Regions from separate parts of the Enterobacter cloacae complex sp. 394I7 genome, predicted to be linked through region 3. Evidence: predicted binding sites of a transcription regulator. Region 3 holds the regulator's gene; each other region holds the start of a gene.
The links. Region 3 encodes LexA, which represses DNA repair genes until DNA is damaged. Its sites were predicted from a motif close to TNCTGTATGTACATACAGNA; they were not measured.
Positions count from the first base shown of each region.

Region 1: sbmC (DNA gyrase inhibitor SbmC) is a predicted target of LexA. The motif match lies at 3,898-3,917, and genes of this name have one in related genera.
Region 2: umuD (translesion error-prone DNA polymerase V autoproteolytic subunit) is a predicted target of LexA. The motif match lies at 5,164-5,183, and genes of this name have one in related genera.

Region 1 is NZ_JBXWCR010000001.1:1,921,266-1,928,395, reverse strand. It holds gene plaP (putrescine/proton symporter PlaP) at 1-940, shown strand, start outside; gene sbcB (exodeoxyribonuclease I) at 1,000-2,436, opposite strand; gene dacD (serine-type D-Ala-D-Ala carboxypeptidase DacD) at 2,635-3,801, shown strand; gene sbmC (DNA gyrase inhibitor SbmC) at 3,933-4,406, shown strand; gene AC2FAP_RS09390 (FUSC family protein) at 4,499-5,557, shown strand; gene AC2FAP_RS09385 (DUF496 family protein) at 5,726-6,061, shown strand; gene AC2FAP_RS09380 (gamma-glutamylcyclotransferase family protein) at 6,111-6,443, opposite strand; tRNA gene AC2FAP_RS09375 (tRNA-Asn) at 6,497-6,572, opposite strand; gene emmdR (multidrug efflux MATE transporter EmmdR) at 6,763-7,130, shown strand, end outside.
Region 2 is NZ_JBXWCR010000001.1:959,571-966,700, reverse strand. It holds gene AC2FAP_RS04715 (aminotransferase-like domain-containing protein) at 1-1,356, shown strand, start outside; gene AC2FAP_RS04710 (SDR family oxidoreductase) at 1,422-2,477, opposite strand; gene AC2FAP_RS04705 (LysR family transcriptional regulator) at 2,575-3,456, shown strand; gene umuC (translesion error-prone DNA polymerase V subunit UmuC) at 3,464-4,726, opposite strand; gene umuD (translesion error-prone DNA polymerase V autoproteolytic subunit) at 4,710-5,144, opposite strand; gene AC2FAP_RS04690 (aldo/keto reductase family oxidoreductase) at 5,378-6,244, opposite strand; gene tcp (methyl-accepting chemotaxis citrate transducer) at 6,389-7,130, shown strand, end outside.
Region 3 is NZ_JBXWCR010000009.1:67,668-74,797, forward strand. It holds gene dinF (MATE family efflux transporter DinF) at 1-805, opposite strand, end outside; gene lexA (transcriptional repressor LexA) at 869-1,477, opposite strand; gene AC2FAP_RS21310 (diacylglycerol kinase) at 1,586-1,954, opposite strand; gene plsB (glycerol-3-phosphate 1-O-acyltransferase PlsB) at 2,109-4,529, shown strand; gene ubiA (4-hydroxybenzoate octaprenyltransferase) at 4,594-5,463, opposite strand; gene ubiC (chorismate lyase) at 5,476-5,973, opposite strand; gene malM (maltose operon protein MalM) at 6,154-7,107, opposite strand.

The DNA of each region.
Region 1 (7,130 bases), on a different contig from region 3:
TATGACGGCGTTCAACCTGCGCAGCATCAAGTCCGTTGCGAACTTTAACTCCGTTATTGTTGTGCTTCAGGTCATCCTGATTGCCGTGATTCTGGGCATGGTTATCTTTGGTGTCTTCCACGGTGAAGGCGCAGGTACCCTGGCGAGCAGCAAGCCTTTCTGGTCTGGTGATGCGCATGTGATCCCGATGATTACCGGGGCAACCATTCTGTGCTTCTCCTTTACCGGTTTTGACGGCATCAGCAACCTGTCTGAAGAGACCAAGGACGCAGAGCGTGTTATCCCGCGTGCTATCTTCCTGACGGCGCTGATTGGTGGTCTGATCTTTATCTTTGCGACCTACTTCCTGCAGCTGTACTTCCCGGATATCTCTCGCTTTAAGGATCCGGATGCCTCTCAGCCAGAAATTATGCTCTACGTGGCGGGTAAAGCGTTCCAGGTTGGCGCGTTGATCTTCTCCACCATCACGGTACTGGCATCCGGCATGGCCGCGCACGCAGGCGTTGCACGTCTGATGTATGTAATGGGTCGTGACGGCGTATTCCCGAAAAGCTTCTTCGGCTACGTTCACCCAACCTGGCGTACGCCGGCGATGAACATCATCCTGGTCGGCGCTATTGCTCTGCTGGCGATTAACTTTGACCTGGTGATGGCAACTGCGCTGATTAACTTCGGTGCGCTGGTGGCGTTCACCTTTGTTAACCTGTCGGTTATTTCTCAGTTCTGGATCCGTGAAAAGCGTAATAAAACGCTGAAAGACCACTTCCAGTATCTGTTCCTGCCGATGTGTGGTGCGCTGACCGTGGGTGCGCTGTGGGTTAACCTGGAAGAGAGTTCCATGGTGCTTGGCCTGATTTGGGCGGGTATCGGCCTGGTTTACCTGGCGTGCGTCACGAAGAGCTTCCGTAACCCGGTTCCTCAGTACGAAGACGTTGCGTAAGAACTAAGTAAAAAAAAACCGGAGACCATCGCCTCCGGTTTTTTTTCGCCCAAAATCTGTCAGACGATTTCCTGCGCATACTGATACAGCGCTTTTAACAGCGCCTGCTTTTCAGCATTTCCTTCATACTGGCTATACAGCATCTCCAGCTCCTGCGCGTAGCTCTGCAGAAACTCCGGTGTAAACACATGACGACGATGCTGAAGCCAGCGCGCCTGTTCGGTTTCATCCAGCGTTCCAGGATAGTTGCGCGCGCGATAATTAAACATCAGTTTTTCGATACGTGCGTCCGCGAAGGTAATATCCAGCGCGGGTAAGTTACGCGGTTCGGTTTGCAGAACAATATTCATTGCCGCACGGTCTGCGTCGCTGAAAAAGCCGTTGTACAGCTGCGCATCGACGTTGTCTGACGGAACAAAGGGTTCGGCTTCGGCAAAGATCGCCACCGCTTTCTCACGCACCTGCGGGTTTTCACGCAGCACCTTGAGGTTATCCAGGCAACGCTGACGGTTAATCCCCAGCCTGTCGGCATCCTCTGCGCGCAGCGTATTGGCCTGGGCCAGGACCGGACATTTATTGATATGGACCAGTTTGACCGGCACCGCGGGCAGATCGCCGAGTTCATCTTTCGGGGTATAGAGCCGTTCGCGCAGCGTATCGCTGTCGAGATCGAGCAGCGGTGTAATATCACCGGCTAAATCCACCATAATCACGGCATTACGGTTATCCGGATGCCAGGCCAGCGGTGCGACCCAACTGGTATTGCCGCGCCAGGCGCCAAACATACCGGAGATATGCACCAGCGGTTTCATCTGCGGCACATCAATCAGCGTGGTGAGTTTCTGCTTGCTGCGGTGGGTCAGCAGATAGTCAAACAGCCGTGGCTGAGCGGCTTTTACCAGCTTTGCCATAGCAATGGTGGCGTAGACATCGGCCATCGCATCGTGGGCATTACTGTGCTCAATACCGTTTGCACGCGTCAGGTGTTCCAGTCTGAAGCTCGGCAGCCCTTCATCATTCTCAGGCCAGTTGATGCCTTCCGGGCGCAGCGCATAGCAGGCACGCATAATGTCGAGCAAATCCCAGCGCGAGTTGCGGTTCTGCCAGCTCCAGGCATAAGGATCGTAGAAGTTGCGGTAGAAGATATTGCGCGTCACTTCGTCATCGAAACGGATGTTGTTGTAACCGACCACGCAGGTATTCGGGACGGTGAACAGGTCGTGAATGCGCCGGGCGAATGCGGCCTCGTTCACGCCTTTGTCCCGGGCTTCCTGTGGGGTGATCCCGGTGACCATTACCGCGCCGGGCTGGGGCAGGTAGTCATCGGCCGGCTTACAGTAAAAGACCTCAGGCTCGCCAATGATGTTGAATTCATCGTCGGTACGGATGGCCGCAAACTGTGCCGGTCTATCCAGCGCCGGGTGGGTGCCAAAGGTTTCGTAGTCGTGGAACAAAAATGTAGGGCGCGCGGCTGAATCAGACACCAGTAATACCATCCTGTTAAAAAATGACGTCTCTATGGTAAACGATCGTGCAGGTCAGTCCGAATAAAAAGCGCCATCACCGTGCAAATTTGCGAGGCCGCTTCAGCGTAAAATCTGCTTTCTGTCACATTTTTTTGCAATTAAGCCAGGTAACGACAACAGAACTCCCGTAAAAAGGTCATCGATTTTTAATGACCTGAGGATATACCGTTGAAACGCCGTCTGTTTATTGCTGTTTCTTTACTCGCTTCGAGTGTCTCTTCTGCCTTCGCGGCCGATCCGCTGGATTTTTCGCCGCAGCCTCCGGCCATTCAGGCGGGCTCCTGGGTGCTAATGGATTACACGACTGGTCAGATCTTAACGGCGGGCAACGAACATCAACAACGTAATCCGGCGAGCCTGACCAAGCTGATGACGGGCTACGTTGTCGATCGGGCCATCGACAGCCACCGCATTACCCCGGATGACATCGTTACCGTTGGCCGCGACGCGTGGGCAAAAGGGAACCCGGTGTTTGAAGGATCGTCGCTGATGTTCCTGAAAGAGGGCGATCGCGTCTCGGTGCGTGACCTGAGCCGTGGACTGATTGTGGATTCCGGTAACGACGCCTGCGTGGCGCTGGCGGATCACGTAGCGGGTGGTCAGCCGCAGTTTGTGAAGATGATGAACGACTATGTACAAAAGCTGAACCTGCGCGATACCCACTTTGAAACCGTCCACGGTCTGGACGCGCCGGGCCAGCACAGCTCTGCCTATGACCTGGCCGTGCTCTCCCGGGCTATCATTCACGGCGAGCCAGAGTTCTACCATATGTACAGCGAAAAGAGCCTTACCTGGAACGGGATCACCCAGCAAAACCGTAACGGCCTGCTGTGGGATAAAACCATGAACGTTGATGGCCTGAAAACGGGGCACACGTCGGGAGCGGGCTTTAACCTGATTGCGTCAGCGGTTGACGGTCAGCGTCGTTTAATCGCGGTGGTGATGGGCGCTGACAGCCCGAAAGGGCGTGAGGAACAGGCCCGGAAGCTGCTGCACTGGGGGCAGCAGAACTTTGATACGGTGCAGATCCTGCATAACGGCAAAAAAGTGGGAACAGAGCGTATCTGGTACGGCGATAAAGAGCAGGTGGAACTGGGCACCGACCAGGATTTCTGGCTGGCCTTGCCTAAAACAGAAGTTCCTAACATCAAAGCCAAGTACGTGCTGGATAAAAAAGAGCTGGAAGCGCCGATTGCGGCTCATCAGCGGGTAGGGGAAATCCAGCTTTACGATCGTGACAAAGTCGTGGCGCACTGGCCGCTGGTGACGCTCGAAGCGGTGAATAAAGGCGGCCTCTTCTCCCGTCTGAGCGATTATCTGCATCACACGCTGTAACGGCCTGCGTTAAAGCTCATGAGCAGACTGGCGCGGTTGCGAGTCTGCTCACATAATAAACACTCCTCGTTTGCTGAACAGTTAAAACCTGCTTTATAGTGTATAAATATACAGTAATAAAAGGAGGCAGCATGGACTACAGCATCAAGCAGCAACAGAAACGTAAAATCGCCGGCTTTCATCTGGTCGGGCCGTGGGACAAAACGGTAAAACAGGGCTTCGAACAGTTAGTCATGTGGGTGGATGGACGTCACATTCAGCCGCTGGAGTGGGTTGCGGTTTACTACGATAATCCGGACGAGGTCCCGGCAGAAAAATTGCGCTGTGACACGGCCGTAACGGTACCGGACGATTTTGTCATTCCTGAAAACAGCGAAGGCGTCATGATGACGGAAATCGCCGCTGGAGAGTATGCGGTGGCGACGGCGCGCGTTGAAAACCATGACTTCGCGACCCCATGGAACCAGTTCTTTAATTCCCTCTTGCAGGACAACAGCTACCAGATGGCCCCTAAACCCTGCTTCGAGCGCTACCTTAATGATGGTAACGCGGACGGTTACTGGGACATCGAAATGTATATTGGTGTAGAGCACAAAGCCGGTTAAGCCTGGTTATTACAGGGTTTTTCAGCCGGGTGTGATCCGCCCGGCTGAAAACACAGTACAATTGTGATTTGCCCTGTAGCTGGAGAGCGGGTGTGCGTCCCGACAAATCATTAACCCCTTTTGAAATTCGTCTGTACAAACACTACCGCGTGGTACATGGGTGCCGTATCGCGCTGGCCTTTGTGTTGACGTTTGTGCTGGTTCGTTTGCTGGATGTTCCTGAGGGAACATGGCCGCTTATCACGCTGGTGGTCGTGATGGGGCCTATTTCGTTCTGGGGGAACGTTGTTCCACGCGCCTTCGAGCGCATTGGCGGTACCGTTTTAGGCTCTGCCCTGGGGCTTATCGCGCTGAAGCTTGAGCTTATCTCGTTTCCGGTTATGTTGATCTGGTGCGGTGCCGCGATGTTCCTTTGCGGCTGGCTGGCTTTAGGCAAAAGGCCCTATCAGGCGCTGCTGATTGGTATCACGCTGTCGGTGGTGGTCGGTGCACCGGCGGGGGATATGACGACTGCCCTGTGGCGAAGCGGGGACGTTATCCTCGGCTCACTGCTGGCTATGCTCTTTACCGGCATCTGGCCACAGCGTGCTTTTCTGCACTGGCGTATTCAGATGGCTAACTATGTCACCGCATTCAACCGTGTCTATCAGGCCGGATTTTCCCCTAACCTGGTTGAACGTCCCCGGCTGGAAAAACACCTGCAAACGATCCTCAACGATGTGGTCAGGATGCGCGGGCTGATTACCCCGGCCAGCAAAGAAACCCATATCCAGAAATCCATTTTCGAAGCCATTCAGACGGTAAGCCGCAATCTGGTATGCATGCTTGAGTTGCAAATCAACGCGCACTGGGCTTCTCGTCCCAGCCACCTTTTAATGCTCAACGCCCATACCTTAAAAGAGACGCAGCAGATGACGCAGCAAACGCTGTTGACCATCGCCCACGCGCTTTATGAAGGTAACCCGCAGCCCATCCTGGCGAACAGTGAACGTCTGAATGAGATCGTTGCGGAGCTGAAGCAGTTAATGAATGAGCGTCAGAGCGATAACGTTGCGGAAACGCCTATTCATGGTTATGTCTGGCTGAGTATGGAGCTGGCGCGGCAGCTGGAGCTACTGTCGCATCTCATTTGCCGGGCGCTGCGCAAATAAAGAGCAGCTATCTCCATATGTGACGCCTGCTGCTTCGATTCAGCATCAATTGGGGTTATGATAGCTTTAAACGATATACTCATTGTCATTCGCAGCCGCTGTCAGTAAGGTTATTGTTACAACGGTTGCTTTAACGAATCCGAATCTCACATTATCAGGGGTGTAAAAATGGAAACTACCAAGCCTTCGTTCCAGGATGTTCTGGAATTCGTCCGCCTGTTCCGCCGCAAAAACAAACTGCAGCGTGAAATCCAGGACGTTGAGAAGAAGATCCGTGACAACCAGAAACGTGTCCTGCTGCTCGATAACCTGAGCGACTACATCAAGCCAGGCATGAGCGTTGAGGCTATTCAGGGCATCATCGCCAGCATGAAGAGCGACTACGAAGACCGCGTTGATGACTACATCATCAAAAACGCTGAGCTGTCTAAAGAACGCCGTGATATCTCCAAGAAACTGAAAGTAATGGGCGAAATCAAAAACGGTGAAGCCAAAAGCGAGTAATCGCCGATGAATACAAAAAAGGCTCTCTGGTGACAGAGAGCCTTTTTTATTACGCAGTACGCGGCTGTAGCTGATAAATCCAGGCGTTGACCTGTTTTCCATGCGGCGTGGTCACATTGACCTCAACCCGATCGTAGCCGTCTTCAAATTCGTCCAGCATTGGCCAGTGTGCACTCAGGCTATCAGAGATAAACAGAAAGCCCTCCACGCGTGGGCCGTCCGGATGCAGCACTATCCCCGGAAAATCTGCCGCCGCGCCCCAGCCACGTTCGTAAAACGTCCCGGTGACAAAACCGGCCTGCCATTCGCCACCGATGTTTTCAAGAATATGTGCATTCGCGTGACCCGGGCGTAGCGTGCCGTAGACAAACAGAGCGTTCATTTTCCCTCACCAGCAAAGCAAAAAGCCTGCTATAAAAGCAGGCTTTTTAAATTTGGCTCCTCTGACTGGACTCGAACCAGTGACATACGGATTAACAGTCCGCCGTTCTACCGACTGAACTACAGAGGAATCGTTGTGGAGGCTTATCTTAGCGGCGAAAAAAGTTTTGTCAAACCTGATCTTAGCGATTAGCGATCGATTGATGATTCTGTCGACAGTTTGTTGTAAATCCACACATCTTTTTATGGAAAATACTTTGCAGGTTTAGCATTTCTCCCCCATCATTTGAAATGGAGTTTCAACTTTCTCGTTAAGGTCCATTTTGAACGTCACTGCCCCCCTACGCCAGGCGATTATGCGCACGCCATGGTATGCAAAGCGTAAAAGCTATCGTGTTCTGTTCTGGCGTGAAATCACCCCCCTTGCCGTGCCTATTTTCCTGGAAAATACCTGCGTTCTGTTGATGGGGGTGCTGAGTACCTTCCTGGTCAGCTGGCTGGGTAAAGAGGCGATGGCCGGTGTCGGGCTGGCGGACAGCTTTAACATGGTGGTTATTTCTTTTTTTGCCGCCATTGACCTCGGGACGACGGTTGTCGTCGCCTTTAGCCTCGGTAAGCTCGATCCTAAACGTGCGCGCGAGGCTGCCCGACAGTCGCTGATGATCATGACCATTTTCTCGATCGTGCT
Region 2 (7,130 bases), on a different contig from region 3:
TCTGCACGTAAACTGGCCGAGCGCGAACAGGTCAGTCTCCCGACAGCACTGGAAGCACTCCGCTGCCTTGAGGCCGAAGGCCTGATCGTTGCGCGTCCGCGTTCGGGCTACTACGTCCGTCAGACCCGCCTGTCCCGATGCGTGCAGCCCACCCGTTCCCTGTCCGGCCCCGTGCCTGTGACAATGTCAGCCGTCGCGCGATCGTTATTCAGTAGTGCAGAAGCCCGACTGGTACCGCTGGGGGCTGCCTTGCCCGACCCCGCGTGGCTACCAGGCGATACCCTGCAACGTGCGCTGCAGTCTGCAGGTCGACGTCTGGAAGCGCGTGGGCAAAGCTATAGTCTGCCTCCGGGACGGGTTGATTTGCGCAGTAAGATTGCCGCCCGGGCAGCGCAATGGGGTGGCCGTTTTGGTGCAGAGGATCTCATCATCACCGCTGGCGCGACACAGGCGCTTCGTCTGGCGTTGCGGGCTGTGTGCCAGCCTGGCGACGTAGTAGCGATAGAACAACCCGCCTATTTCGGTACGCTGTTGCTGCTGGAAGATTTGGGCCTGAAGGCGCTGGAGATCCCAACCGATCCTGAGGAAGGGTTGTTGCTGGCGCCGCTCGCCGATGCTATTCGGTGCCATCATCCAGCGGCCGTTCTGGCCTCGCCCACCGTGCAAAATCCGCTGGGCGCCAGTATGTCCGTCACCCGCAAGCAGGAACTTGTTGCCCTGCTGGAAGATGCAGACATCCCGTTAATTGAGGACGATGTTTATGGCGATCTGGTCGGCGAAGGGCAACGTCCTCCCGCCTGTAAAGCGTTCGACCAGAGCGGGAATGTCATTTACTGCAGTTCATTGTCTAAAACGCTTGCGCCCGGATGGCGCATCGGCTGGATTGCGCCCGGACGTTACCACGCCCAGGTCCTGCAGGCGCGTATGGCCGGAGACTGGGCAGGCGCGCCGCTGTTTGAGGCCGCAACGAGCGAAATCCTGGCCAGTGGCGACTACGATCGTCATCTGCGGCGGCTAAAGCGGCGCATCGCAGAAGGGATTGGTGCCGTCATTGCGCGCGTCAAGGCAAGCTTCCCTCCCGGCACACGCGTTAACGTGCCGGCTGCCGGTTTCCTGTTGTGGGTTGAACTTCCACACCAGGTGAATGCACTGGAGGTGCACCGCCGCGCGCTGACACTGAACATCGGCGTTAGCCCCGGGCCGCTGTTCTCCCCCCGCGCACACTTAACGAATTACCTGCGATTAAATTGTGCCAACGAACCCACGCCCCTCCTGCTGAATGCGGTGGATCGGATTGGCGCACTTTGTCATGAACTGGCCGGCTCCTCTGGCCCTATTCCAGAAAGGGAACATTGAGCGCTCTTTACTCCCTGCATCCGGGTTCGCGTTTTTTACTGCCGTCAGAAACGCACTCCCTTTTTTTACGGAATAATACGTGCCGCTCTTAGCTGCGAGAACAGGCTGAAAAACATCTCATCGGTTGCCTGCATTCGCGTGAACCCTGACCGGCGGAGCTTACTGCCGTCGCCAAACATGTCGTAATTCCAGCTAAAGACAAAATCGGCAAAATGCCCGTCGTTCAGCTGCAAAATATCCGCCTCCACCAACCGATCCCCGGCAATGTCGCGCCATAACGCACGATAGTCCTTAAACAGCTGATGGAATGACAATCTGACCGGCGGCGCAGAGTCCAGTTCAAACCAGCGAGCGATGCGCGGCCACAGCTCGCTCCAGCGCCAGATGTCCCCATTATTCACGTTGAAAGCCTGGTTGTTAGCCCTACGTGATGTGGCTGCCCACAGCGTTGCCTCCGCCAGCAATCCGGCGTCAGTATGATCAACAATGCTGTGCCAGGTCTGTTCCGAACCGGGAAAACGCAGAGGTAAACCCAGAGCCTTACACAGGGACGCATACAGTGCGATGCTCAGCGCAAGGTTCATGGTATTGCCTGGCACCGAACTGCCCACCACGCCTGGCCTGATGGCATTCCAGTGCCAGCGTTTTTCCCGCTGAAAATCACGGAGCCACGCGAGCTGAGCGGCGTTAAATTCTGCCCCGGGTACGCCCGGATCGCTTTCGCGTGCCGGGGTTTTGAACGGTCCCAGGTGCGCGCCATACACTTTGTATCCCTGCATCAGGCTTACCGTCTGCAAAGGCGCCGTTTTTTCAATATTGCTGACCAGGTTGCGCAACATCGTGACGTTCGGTTCAACCATTTCCGTCCAGCTCCCGGCATTCATCCAGGCACTGTAAAAAATATGGGTGATCTCGCCAGCGGCTTGCAAAGCCCTGGCGCTATCCTCCGCATCCAGTAAATCCACGTTGATCAGCGAAATAGCATCAGGATGGGATAAGGCATGGCGGCTCAGGCCAATCACCTGCCATTTGTTGTCCAGGAGCGTTTTGACGAGCTGTCTGCCTACGATCCCGCTGGCGCCAGCGACCAGCGCGACGTTTTGTGGCTGCATCTTATTCACGGTGTTTCTCCAGTTAGGGTGACAGACACAGTGTGATATATTATTTTTTCCCTACATATCCCCTGAATTCGATGGCACTTATAAGAAAAAACATTAAATGAACAATAAGCTCAACGCCATTTCCACCTTTCTGCGCGTCGCAGAAGCGGGTTCCTTTTCGGCAGCCGCTCGCCAGAGCGGAATGAAGCAGTCTGCCGTCAGCCAGCAGATTGCCGCCCTGGAACAGGAGCTCGGGGTGGTATTACTGCATCGGACAACGCGAATGATGAAGCTCACCGAGCAGGGTGAACGTTATCGCCGTGATATGCAGCTTTTGCTGGATGCCATGCAGGAAGCGGAGAGACGGTTGAATCCTGCCGATCATCAGTTTCAGGGCAGCGTCCATGTTCAGTTGCCAAGCGGTCTGGGGCAGATCGTTTTGCCCCCTCTGCTGGCGCTTCAGCGCCTGCATCCGGCATTGCACCTGACGTTGTCCCTGGATGACCGCATCGCCGACCTGGTGAGCGAAGGGGTGGATGTCGCGCTACGCCTTAGCGCTGAGCCTCCGCAATCGCATGCGGCACGTCTTCTGATGCGGATTGAAACCGCGCTGTTCGCTGCTCCCGGCTTTCAGGCGGTACACTCCGTCAGCGAACTGGCGGCACATCCCCATGTGCGATTTAGCGGCATCCCGCGGGATGCGCCTCTACGGTTGATCGCCGGTGAGGAAACAATTGACGTGAAAGTGCATACCGTTTTTCGTGCCAACACCAGTGACGCCCTGTTACAGGCGCTGGAGTCAGGCATCGGGATTGGCGGCGTGCAGCTGCCGCTTGCGGCAAAGGCGTTGCAAGCCGGCACGCTGGTGCCGGTATTACCGGCCTGGCGGTTACCTGACCGGTATCTCTATGCCGTCTACCCCGACGCCCGCTTTATCCCACAACGCGTCAGAAGCGTGATACAGGTGATCGAACAAATCCTGCCGACCCTTGCCAAATAACCGGCGTCTACTTCGCTACCGGCAAATCCGCGTACCGCGTCGTATAAGCCGGTGACAACATCTCGCGCTTCATCGCCCAGGATTTCTCAATCCCCTGCCCGGCAAACCATATCTTCCCTTTCCCGGAATGATTCACGCTGTCGATCAGCGCCATCAGCGCCGCGCTGTTGGCGCGCAAACGGTTATCGTCAAATAAATTCAGCTGGGCGACGCCGCTACTGAAAAAGTCCGCCAGCATCACCCCCGCTTTCATGTAGCGATAGCCGTCAAGCCATATGCGCCCCAGCGCATCGGTGGCGGCACGGATGATATCGCGCGAGTCATTGGTGGGCGTCATCAGGGTGACAGACGCCTGATTGCCGTAATAAACCTCGTTGTCCGCATGCGGGCTGGTACGCAAAAACACGCTGATAAAGCGACAATATTGATGCTCGCTGCGCAGCTTTTCCGCAGCCCGTTCAGCGTAGGCGCAAATGGCCTGGTGCATCTCCTCGTATTGCGTAATACGGTGTCCAAACGAGCGGCTACAGATAATCTGCTGCTTCGTGGGCGTAAACTCTTCCAGATCAAGACAGGGCTCGCCGCGCAGCTCGCGCGCCGTGCGCTCCAGGACAACGTTAAAATGTTTGCGAATGACCCACGAGGAAGCTTGTGCCAGCTCCAGCGCCGTGGTGACGCCCATCGCATTAAGTTTTTTGGTAATGCGCCGCCCGACGCCCCACACCTCCTCTACCGGTACGCGCGCCAGCAATTTACGCTGCCGCTCGCGATCCGATAAATCCACTACGCCTCCCGTGCTCCTCCACCGCTTTGCCGCATAGTTGGCCAGCTTCGCCAGCGTTTTCGTGGGGGCAATGCCTACGCCAACGGTTAATCCCGTATTTTTAAACACCTGTGTGCGCATATGATGACCAAACGCCTCCAGCGCCATGCAGTTGCTGACGCCAGCAACGTTCACAAACGCCTCATCAATGGAGTAAATCTCTATGGCCGGGGCGAAATCGGTCAGCGTCTGCATCACCCGGCTGCTGAGATCGGCGTAAAGCGCATAGTTCGAGCTAAAGACGTAAACCCGCGCGGGAAAGCGCTTCTCTTTGAATTTGAAATACGGCTCGCCCATTTTTATATCGAACTGCTTTGCCTCCCGCGACAGCGAAATAATGCAGCCGTCGTTATTGGAGACCACCACCACGGGTTTGCCCCGCAGATCGGGCCGAAACACCGTCTCGCAGGAGGCATAAAAGCTGTTCACATCAACCAGCGCGAACATGTTTATGCGTTTTGAGTGTGTGGGTGACAACACCGAAGATCTGCAGTTCCTCTTCGGACTGAAACGTGATCGGCTGATAGCGAACGTTATGCGGCACTAACCTCAGGATCGGACGGGTCTGCAGCTCTTTGACCGTAAACTCACCCGCGACGGATGCCACCACAATATCCCCGTGCACGGCGTTTAACGAACGATCGACGACCAGCAGATCGCCATCGCCGATCCCAACGCCGATCATCGAGTCTCCGCTCACCTTCACAAAGTAGGTCGCGCTGGGATGCCTGACGGCCAGGCGGTTAAGATCGAGACGATCCTCCACATAATCCTGCGCCGGGCTTGGAAAACCACACGCTACGCGTTCTACAAATAACGGTAATTCAAGGGGTTGCTTTGGATAATAAGAAAAGAGAGTGTCCATAAATGCCTTTCTCGCCAGATACTGTATATAAATACAGTATTACGGATTATGGACAAGGATCAAGGTCCTTTACGGGGGTTACCCCAAACGCATTGAAGTGTGAGCGGATTTAATTCAGCCGTATCCTGCGCATCGGCGAAAGAATAGCCAGATAACGCCTGCGGCAGCGACATTCAGGTTTCAAGAGGGACAAAAAAGCCCAAAGCACTGCTTTGGGCTTATGCCTGTCTGGCTTAATCCGCCAGCGAATCGAGCGTTTCCAGCGCGTCAGCCGGGAGCACCAGCTCCGCCGCCGCAAGATTTTGTCGCAGATGCGCCACGGAGGAGGTGCCGGGGATCAGCAGGATGTTCGGCGAACGTTGCAGCAACCACGCCAGCGCGACCTGCATTGCCGTTACGCCCAGCGAATCAGCGACCGCCTGCAGCCCGGATGATTGCAGGGGTGTAAAACCGCCCAGCGGGAAGAACGGTACATACGCAATCCCCTGCTGCGCCAGCGAATCCACCAGCGCATCATCGCCACGGTTCACGATGTTGTACATGTTCTGCACACACACCACCTGCACCATCTTCTGCGCTTCCGCAACCTGGGTGGCCGTGACGTTGCTCAGGCCAATATGGCGCACCAAACCTTGCTGTTGTAACTCGGCCAGCGTGGCGAGAGGTTCAGCAATTGAGCCTTCTGCTGGACCGTGTGCGCTGAACATGATGCGCAGATTAACCACATCCAGCACATCCAGCTGCAGATTACGCAGATTGTCATGTACCGCCTGCGTCAGTTCCTGCGCGGAGAAGGCCGGCAGCCAGGAGGCATCACTGCCGCGACGGGCACCGATCTTGGTGACGAGCGTCAGATCGTCGCGGTACGGATGAAGCGCCTCGCGGATCAGCTGGTTGGTGATATGCGGCCCGTAAAAATCGCTGGTATCAATGTGATTCACCCCAGCAGCCACCGCTTCGCGGAGCACATTCAGCGCAGCATTTTTGTCCTTTGGAGGACCAAACACGCCCGGCCCGGCAAGCTGCATCGCGCCATAGCCAAGCCGTTTAACCGTCCGCGACCCCAGTGCGTACGTCCCGCTTTTATCAATGCTGCTCATGTCGACCTTCCTCATAAAAATGATCCGGATTTACAACGAGTTCCTTAACAGACCCCGTAGTTAAGCGCGAGTTAAATTAAAGTTTAATTTCTCTACGACGATAGTATTTGTGTAACCCTGCATCTTCTCTAACGGACGACCGCTATGCTGAAAAATCTGCACGTGATTACCGGTATTATCTTTGCTCTCACCATATTCTGTCTGTTGCAAGTTGTCACGGGAGGGTTGTTCTACTCTGCCGTCAGCAACGACCGCCATAACTTCCAGAACTCCGGGGTGCTCAATGCCCAGCAGGAGAGTCTGAGCGACAGCGTGAACACGCTGATCAAAACGCGCGTCACCGTCACCCGCGTGGCGATCCGCTACCTGAAAAACCAGCGCGACCCGGCGTCCCTTGCGGCGATCAACAAACTGCTTGGCACCGCGGCTGATTCTCTGGCTAAAGCTGAAGCCTATAACAAAGAGTGGCAGAAAATGCCGCAGGTTAACGGCCAGAACGCGGCATTAACCGATGAAATGCAGAAATCATGGAGCCAGATGCATGAAGTGATGCGTCTCTCCATTGCGTATCTGCGTGCCGACAACTACCAGGCCTATGGCGATCTGGATGCCCAACAGGCCCAGGACGATATGGAAGGGGTTTATAACCGCTGGCGCGCCGAAAACAACACCCTGCTGAAAGCCGCAACCGAAGAGAACCAGAGCAGCTTTACCCAGATGCAATGGACGCTGGCAGCGATCTTCCTGGCCGTGATCGCGGTGCTGGTGGTGATCTGGCAGGGTTTACAACACCTGCTGTTAAAACCGCTCCACATGATTATGAACCATATTCGCGCCATTGCGGGCGGCGATCTGACGCAGGATATCGCCCTGTCTGGCCGCAATG
Region 3 (7,130 bases):
CCGCGACGATCTCCGGCCCAAGTCGCGCCCCGAAGACCGTCAGCGCGCCAAAGCAGAGCTGAAGCAGTAACGAGCGCAGCATAATGTCGCGGTTAAGCGCCAGCAGCGTGCGGATATTACCGCGCCACGCGGTTTTGAGCACCGTAAGCGAGATACCGCGCAGGGCCAGCACGCGCCAGACCATCCACAGGCCGATGAAAAAGGTACCGTATTCTGCAATTGCCGTCGCCAGCGCGGCGCCCTGCACGTTCATATGCAGACCCATCACCAGCCAGACATCAAGCACGATGTTGAGAAGATTACCTGCCACCAGCAGAATGACTGGCGCACGGGCATACTGCACGCCGAGTAACCAGCCAAGCAGGACCAGGTTCGCCAGTGATGCGGGCGCGCTGAGCCAGCGAATTTCAAGGAAGCGTCGCGCCTGCTCAAGTACCGCCTCGCTCCCGCCAACGACATGCAGCGCCAGATCAAACAGTGGCGTGCGCAACACCACGATCAGCGCACCCGCGCCCAGGGCAAGGATCAAGGGTTGTACCAGCGCACGCGCCAGACGCAACGGATCTTTTGCGCCATACGCCTGAGCCGTAAGCCCGGTGGTACTCATGCGCAAAAAGAGCAGCAGCATAAAAAGGAAGCTGGTTGCCGTCGCGCCGATCGCGACGCCGCCCAGATAAACGGGGGAATCCAGATGACCAATAACAGCCGTGTCTACCAGTCCCAGCAGAGGGACGGTGATATTGGAAAAAATCATTGGCAGTGCAAGACGCCACAATGCCTTATCTGATGTCGTCAGCAGTGACATGAAAAATACCGGCAGTGGAGATTGAATCAGGCTACGGCAGGTCCGTAGCCTGTTATGACATGATTACAGCCATTCACCGTTGCGGATAACCCCAACAGCCAGCCCTTCAATAGAGAAGTTATGTTCGCGGAGATCCACCACAATCGGGGAGAACTCGTTGTTTTCAGGCAGTAACTGGACGGTGTTACCCTGCTTTTTCAGACGCTTAACGGTAACTTCATCGTCAATACGCGCGACCACAACTTGCCCGTTGCGCACGTCCTGGGTTTTATGAACTGCGAGCAGATCGCCGTCCAGAATACCGATATCTTTCATCGACATGCCGCTGACGCGCAGCAGGAAATCTGCGCTCGGTTTAAACATGCCCGGGTCAACCTGGTAGTGACCTTCAATATGCTGTTGTGCCAGCAAAGGTTCACCTGCCGCGACACGGCCCACCAGCGGAATGCCTGTCTCTTCTTCCACCAGCAGACGGATGCCACGCGAAGCGCCCGATACAATCTCAATGACGCCTTTACGCGCCAGCGCTTTCAGGTGTTCTTCGGCAGCATTCGGAGAACGGAAACCCAGACGCTGAGCGATCTCCGCACGCGTGGGTGGCATACCCGTCTGGCCGATATGATCCCGGATGAGATCAAACACCTCTTGCTGCCTGGTCGTTAACGCTTTCATTCCGCCCCCTGGGTGTATATACAGTTATGCTGTGAGTATATACAGTCAAAGGCGATTTTGGAACCAAAAACTGCACAAAAAACCAGGGACTTAATTATTTCTCGAGGCTTATCGGAAATGTGACCAAAGCAGCGTGACCCAGGTGATGACCGCAGTGATAATCGCCAGCAATACGGCAGCAGACCCCATGTCTTTCGCCCGGCCGGAGAGCTCATGGAAATCAGAACCGATACGGTCCACCACGGCCTCAATAGCGCTATTGAGAATTTCCACTATCATCACCAACAGCACGGAGCCGATCAACAAAACGCGGGTAATCGCATCAACATCAAGGAAACAGGCGATAATCACCGCGATGATAGCGGCGACGCCCTCCTGGCGAAATGCGGCTTCATTGACCCACGCGGCACGGAAACCTTTCCATGAATAGCCGGCGGCTTTGATGATTCGGGTTAACCCAGTGGTATTATTGGCCATTAAAAGAACCTTTTAATTAAAATAGCGTCAGTAACAGTAGGCGCAGCGTGTTTCGCTGCTGCCTGAAGTATGACGGGTAACAACAGAAATTTTGCGCGCTTTCTGTTATCCTTGCGCCGCAATTGCATTATTAACCAGAGGCTTTACATCGTTTATGTCCGGCTGGCCACGAATTTACTACAAATTACTTAATTTACCATTAAGCGTCCTGGTAAAAAGCAAGTCTATCCCAGCGGAACCCGCGCTGGAATTGGGGCTCGATACGTCACGCCCAATTATGTACGTTTTGCCTTATAACTCGAAGGCAGACCTACTGACGCTTCGCGCCCAGTGTCTGGCGCATGATTTACCTGACCCGCTTGAACCCCTCGAAGTCGACGGCACTCTGCTGCCGCGCTATGTGTTCATTCACGGCGGGCCGCGCGTGTTTACCTATTACACGCCAAAGGAAGAGTCCATCAAGCTTTTCCACGACTATCTCGACCTGCACCGCAGCAATCCGGGTCTGGATGTGCAGATGGTGCCGGTATCGGTGATGTTTGGTCGCCGCCCGGGCAGAGAGAAAGGTGAAGAGAACCCACCGCTGCGCATGCTTAACGGCATTCAGAAATTCTTCGCGGTCTCCTGGCTGGGACGTGACAGCTTCGTGCGTTTCTCCCCGTCCGTTTCGCTGCGCCGTATGGCGGACGAACACGGCACCGACAAGATTATCGCGCAGAAACTGGCGCGCGTGGCGCGTATGCACTTCGCCCGTCAGCGTCTGGCTGCCGTCGGTCCACGTCTTCCTGCACGTCAGGACCTGTTCAACAAGCTGCTGGCCTCCAAAGCGATTGCCAGGGCCGTTGAAGACGAAGCGCGCAGCAAAAAGATTTCCCATGAGAAAGCACAGCAGAACGCTATTGCACTGATGGAGGAGATTGCCGCGAACTTCTCTTACGAGATGATTCGTCTTTCCGATCGTATTCTGGGCTTTACGTGGAACCGCCTCTATCAGGGCATCAACGTTCATAACGCCGAGCGCGTACGCCAGCTGGCCCATGATGGCCATGAGATTGTCTATGTCCCCTGCCACCGCAGCCACATGGACTATCTGCTCCTCTCCTATGTGCTCTATCACCAGGGTCTGGTACCGCCGCACATCGCTGCCGGCATTAACCTGAACTTCTGGCCAGCCGGCCCGATTTTCCGCCGCCTGGGGGCGTTCTTTATCCGTCGTACCTTTAAGGGCAACAAGCTCTACTCCACCGTATTCCGTGAATATCTTGGCGAGCTGTTCAGCCGCGGTTATTCCGTTGAATACTTCGTGGAAGGTGGTCGCTCCCGTACCGGTCGTCTGCTCGATCCTAAAACCGGCACGCTGTCGATGACCATTCAGGCGATGCTGCGCGGGGGAACCCGCCCGATCACCCTGGTACCCATCTACATTGGCTACGAACACGTGATGGAAGTGGGCACTTACGCCAAAGAGCTGCGCGGTGCGACCAAAGAGAAAGAGAGCCTGCCGCAGATGCTGCGCGGCCTGAGCAAGTTACGCAACCTTGGCCAGGGCTACGTCAACTTTGGCGAGCCGATGCCGCTGATGACCTACCTGAACAACCATGTTCCGGAGTGGCGCGAGTCTATCGATCCTATCGAAGCGATTCGCCCGGCCTGGCTGACGCCTACGGTCAACAGCATCGCCTCTGAACTGATGGTGCGCATTAACAACGCCGGTGCGGCAAACGCCATGAACCTGTGCTGTACGGCGCTTCTGGCCTCTCGTCAGCGTTCACTGACCCGTGAACAGCTTACGGAGCAGCTGGATTGCTATCTCGACATGATGCGCAACGTGCCGTACTCGGTGGATTCGACCGTACCGGTAAGCACGGCAAGCGAGCTTATCGAGCATGCCCTGCAGATGAACAAGTTTGAAGTCGAAAAGGACACCATCGGCGACATCATCATTCTCCCGCGCGAGCAGGCGGTGCTGATGACTTACTATCGCAACAACATCGCGCATATGCTGATGCTGCCCTCGCTCATGGCGGCCATCATCACCCAGCATCGTCGCATCTCGCGTCAGGAGCTGTTGCGTCATGTTGAAACGCTCTATCCAATGCTGAAAGCGGAGCTGTTCCTGCGCTGGGACAAGGACGAACTGGCGACTGAGCTGAATAAACTGACCGAAGAGCTGCGTCGTCAGGGGCTGATTACCGTCACGAACGACGAGCTGCATATCAATCCGTCACGGTCCCGTACCCTGCAACTGCTGGCGGCGGGCGCGCGTGAAACGCTGCAGCGCTACGCCATCACCTTCTGGTTGCTGAGCGCGAATCCGTCCATTAACCGCGGTACGCTCGAGAAAGAGAGCCGGACGCTGGCACAGCGCCTGTCTGTTCTGCACGGGATTAACGCCCCGGAATTCTTCGACAAAGCGGTCTTCAGCTCTCTGGTGCTGACGCTGCGTGATGAAGGGTTTATCAGTGATACGGGCGATGCCGAGCCGGAAGAGACGCTGAAGGTGTACCAGATGCTGGCCGAACTGATCACGTCTGATGTGCGTTTAACCATTGAAAGTGCGACGCAAGGCGAGTGAAGCGTGCAGCGGTCTAATGACCTGCGATGAAAACAAAAACGGCAGCCTTCTGGCTGCCGTTTTTTTACGAAAAGTAGCTCATCGCCAGCCCTAAAAACAGCACCAGACCGACATAGTTGTTATTCATAAACGCCTTGAAGCAGGCTTCACGCTCCCGTTTGGCAATCAGCTTCTGCTGGTAGACAAACAGCATTCCCGCCACCAGCACGGCCCAGTAAAACGCCCAGTTGAGCCCGTTCAGGTAACCCATCGTCACCATCAACGCCAGCACCGCAACCTGCAGGATACCGATGATCAGCTTGTCATGACGTCCGAAGAGGATCGCCGTCGATTTAATGCCAATCTTCAGGTCATCGTCGCGGTCTACCATCGCGTATTGCGTGTCGTATGCCACGGCCCAGAGAATGTTCGCCAGGAACATCAGCCAGCAGCTTAACGGGACGGACTCACTCACCGCCGCAAACGCCATCGGGATCGACCAGCCAAACGCCGCGCCCAGCACCACCTGAGGCAGGTGGGTGTAGCGCTTCATGAACGGATAAACCCAGGCCAGAGCCAGGGCCGCAACTGAAAGCAGAATGGTCATGGTGTTCAGGGTTAACACCAGCAGGAAAGAGAGCAGCACCAGTACGATAAACAGCGTACGGGCCTCTTTTTCGGTCACTTGCCCGCTGGGCAACGGACGATGGGCCGTACGTTTTACGTGCCCGTCGAATTTACGATCCGCATAGTCATTGACCACGCAGCCCGCCGCACGCATCAGCCAGACGCCTGCAATGAACACCCCCAGGATCCACAGCGGCGGTACCCCTGGTGTTGCTACCCATAGCGCCCATAGGGTCGGCCACAGCAGCAGCAGCGCGCCGATGGGTTTATCTGTACGCATCAAGCGGTGATAAGCCAACAGCTTATTCTGCGTCAGGCTCCACTCCATTTTTTCTTCCTCTTAGTACAACGGCGATGCCGGTAAAAAAAGCTCCGTCAGTATTAACGGCTTACCGCTCAGGCGAAGGCGGGAACGACGCCCCCACAGTTCGGCATCGCGACCAATCTCAATAAAATCCCGGGTAAGCTCGGACGACGTGAAAAGATAGCGCCCCAGCGGCGTATTCCCCAGCCGTTGTAGCGCCAGCTCTGGCCCGGAAAGGGTGGACTCGGGAACAACCGTTCGTCCGGCAAGCCATGGCTCACCGTCTGCACAGAGTAATATTTCGCGCAGCCAGTAGCGTTCTTCCTGCGGCAACAGGGGCAGCTCAGAGGCGATCTCAGCGCAAGAGACAAACCCTTCCTGAACCAGGGTCACCGTAACGGTTTTGCCCTGCTGCTCGAAACGTTTAGTCATGGAATCTTCCAGCAGCAGCCAGTCCAGTTGCTCCGGGTCAAGCGCAGGTATTTGGTCGAAATAGCGCAGCGCACGCAGTTGCGTTAGCGCGGGGTGTGACATGCCAGACTCTCCGATACATAACGTAATGGCATTGTATCGCAGAAAAGCGGATTGAGGGGGGCCAAACGTTATTTAACGATCACGATCGCAACAAGAGCGCAACAGCCCGTGTGACACCAAAAAAAGTGCGCCCACTCAGGCGCACTAAACTACTAACAAATCAGCACTGTGGGGAAACGGTTACCCCTTGCCTTTTACACTGCTGATAAAGGTGGAACGGGCAGTGGTTGAACCTAAACGTTCGGCTTCATCAAGCAGTTTCAGCGCTTTGTCGACATCGCCGCGCTTCACCGCCTGCTTAATGGCGTTATTGAAGTATTCTTCGGTGTCGTTCAGTACCGGCTCGGCTTTCTTCGCCGGAGCCGGGGCTGCGGTTGCAGCCGGAGCCGCCGCCGTAGCAACGGGTGCGGCATACACAGGCGCAGCAGTGTTCCCCACCGTGACCGGGCCTGTACCGGATGAACCAAACAGAGGGCCAACCAGTACGCTGGAAGCACTGTTTGTTGAGACTTTCAGCTTCAGCAACCCGTCGGTGACATGACGCGCTAACGGATCCGGGATATCCGGAACAGAGTTACCGGTTCCTTTGGCATAGGCTTTTGCCGGGTCGGTGAGCTTAGTGGTCTGCTGCAAATCTTTATCCGTGGTGAAGACCAGGACATAAATCTTCTGCTGTCCCAGAGCAGGCGTCAGGCGCATTTTGCCTTCGAGGCGGTCAGCGCTCATGACGCCAGGTTCCTGGTAGCCAAAATAGTCGCTCGGGAAGAAGGCAGATGGCGTCAGGTTTTGGTCCAGAATCAGGACGTTAGGCGCAAATACGCTGGTCTGCTTGCTTACTTCGCTGGTCAGCGTCAGGGTCAGCTCACCAATATTGGCCGGGACGCTGAAAGCGGCAACCGGACCGGCAATCCCCGGCACGTTAAGCTGTTGGCCTGCCGCAGAAAGTTGGGTTGACTGGGTTTTGGATTGGTCAACCGGCGTCCAGGTCAGTTGCTGGAGCGCCGCCGCCGGGATGGCAGGCGCAGCGCTGGTATTTTGTGGCACGAAATTGACATCTGCGAAGGTGATCGCCGGAACACAGGCCAGCAGCCCCGCAGAGAGGCACAGCGCGACGAGACTTTTCTTCATTTTCATTGTTATTACCTCTGATAGCGTGA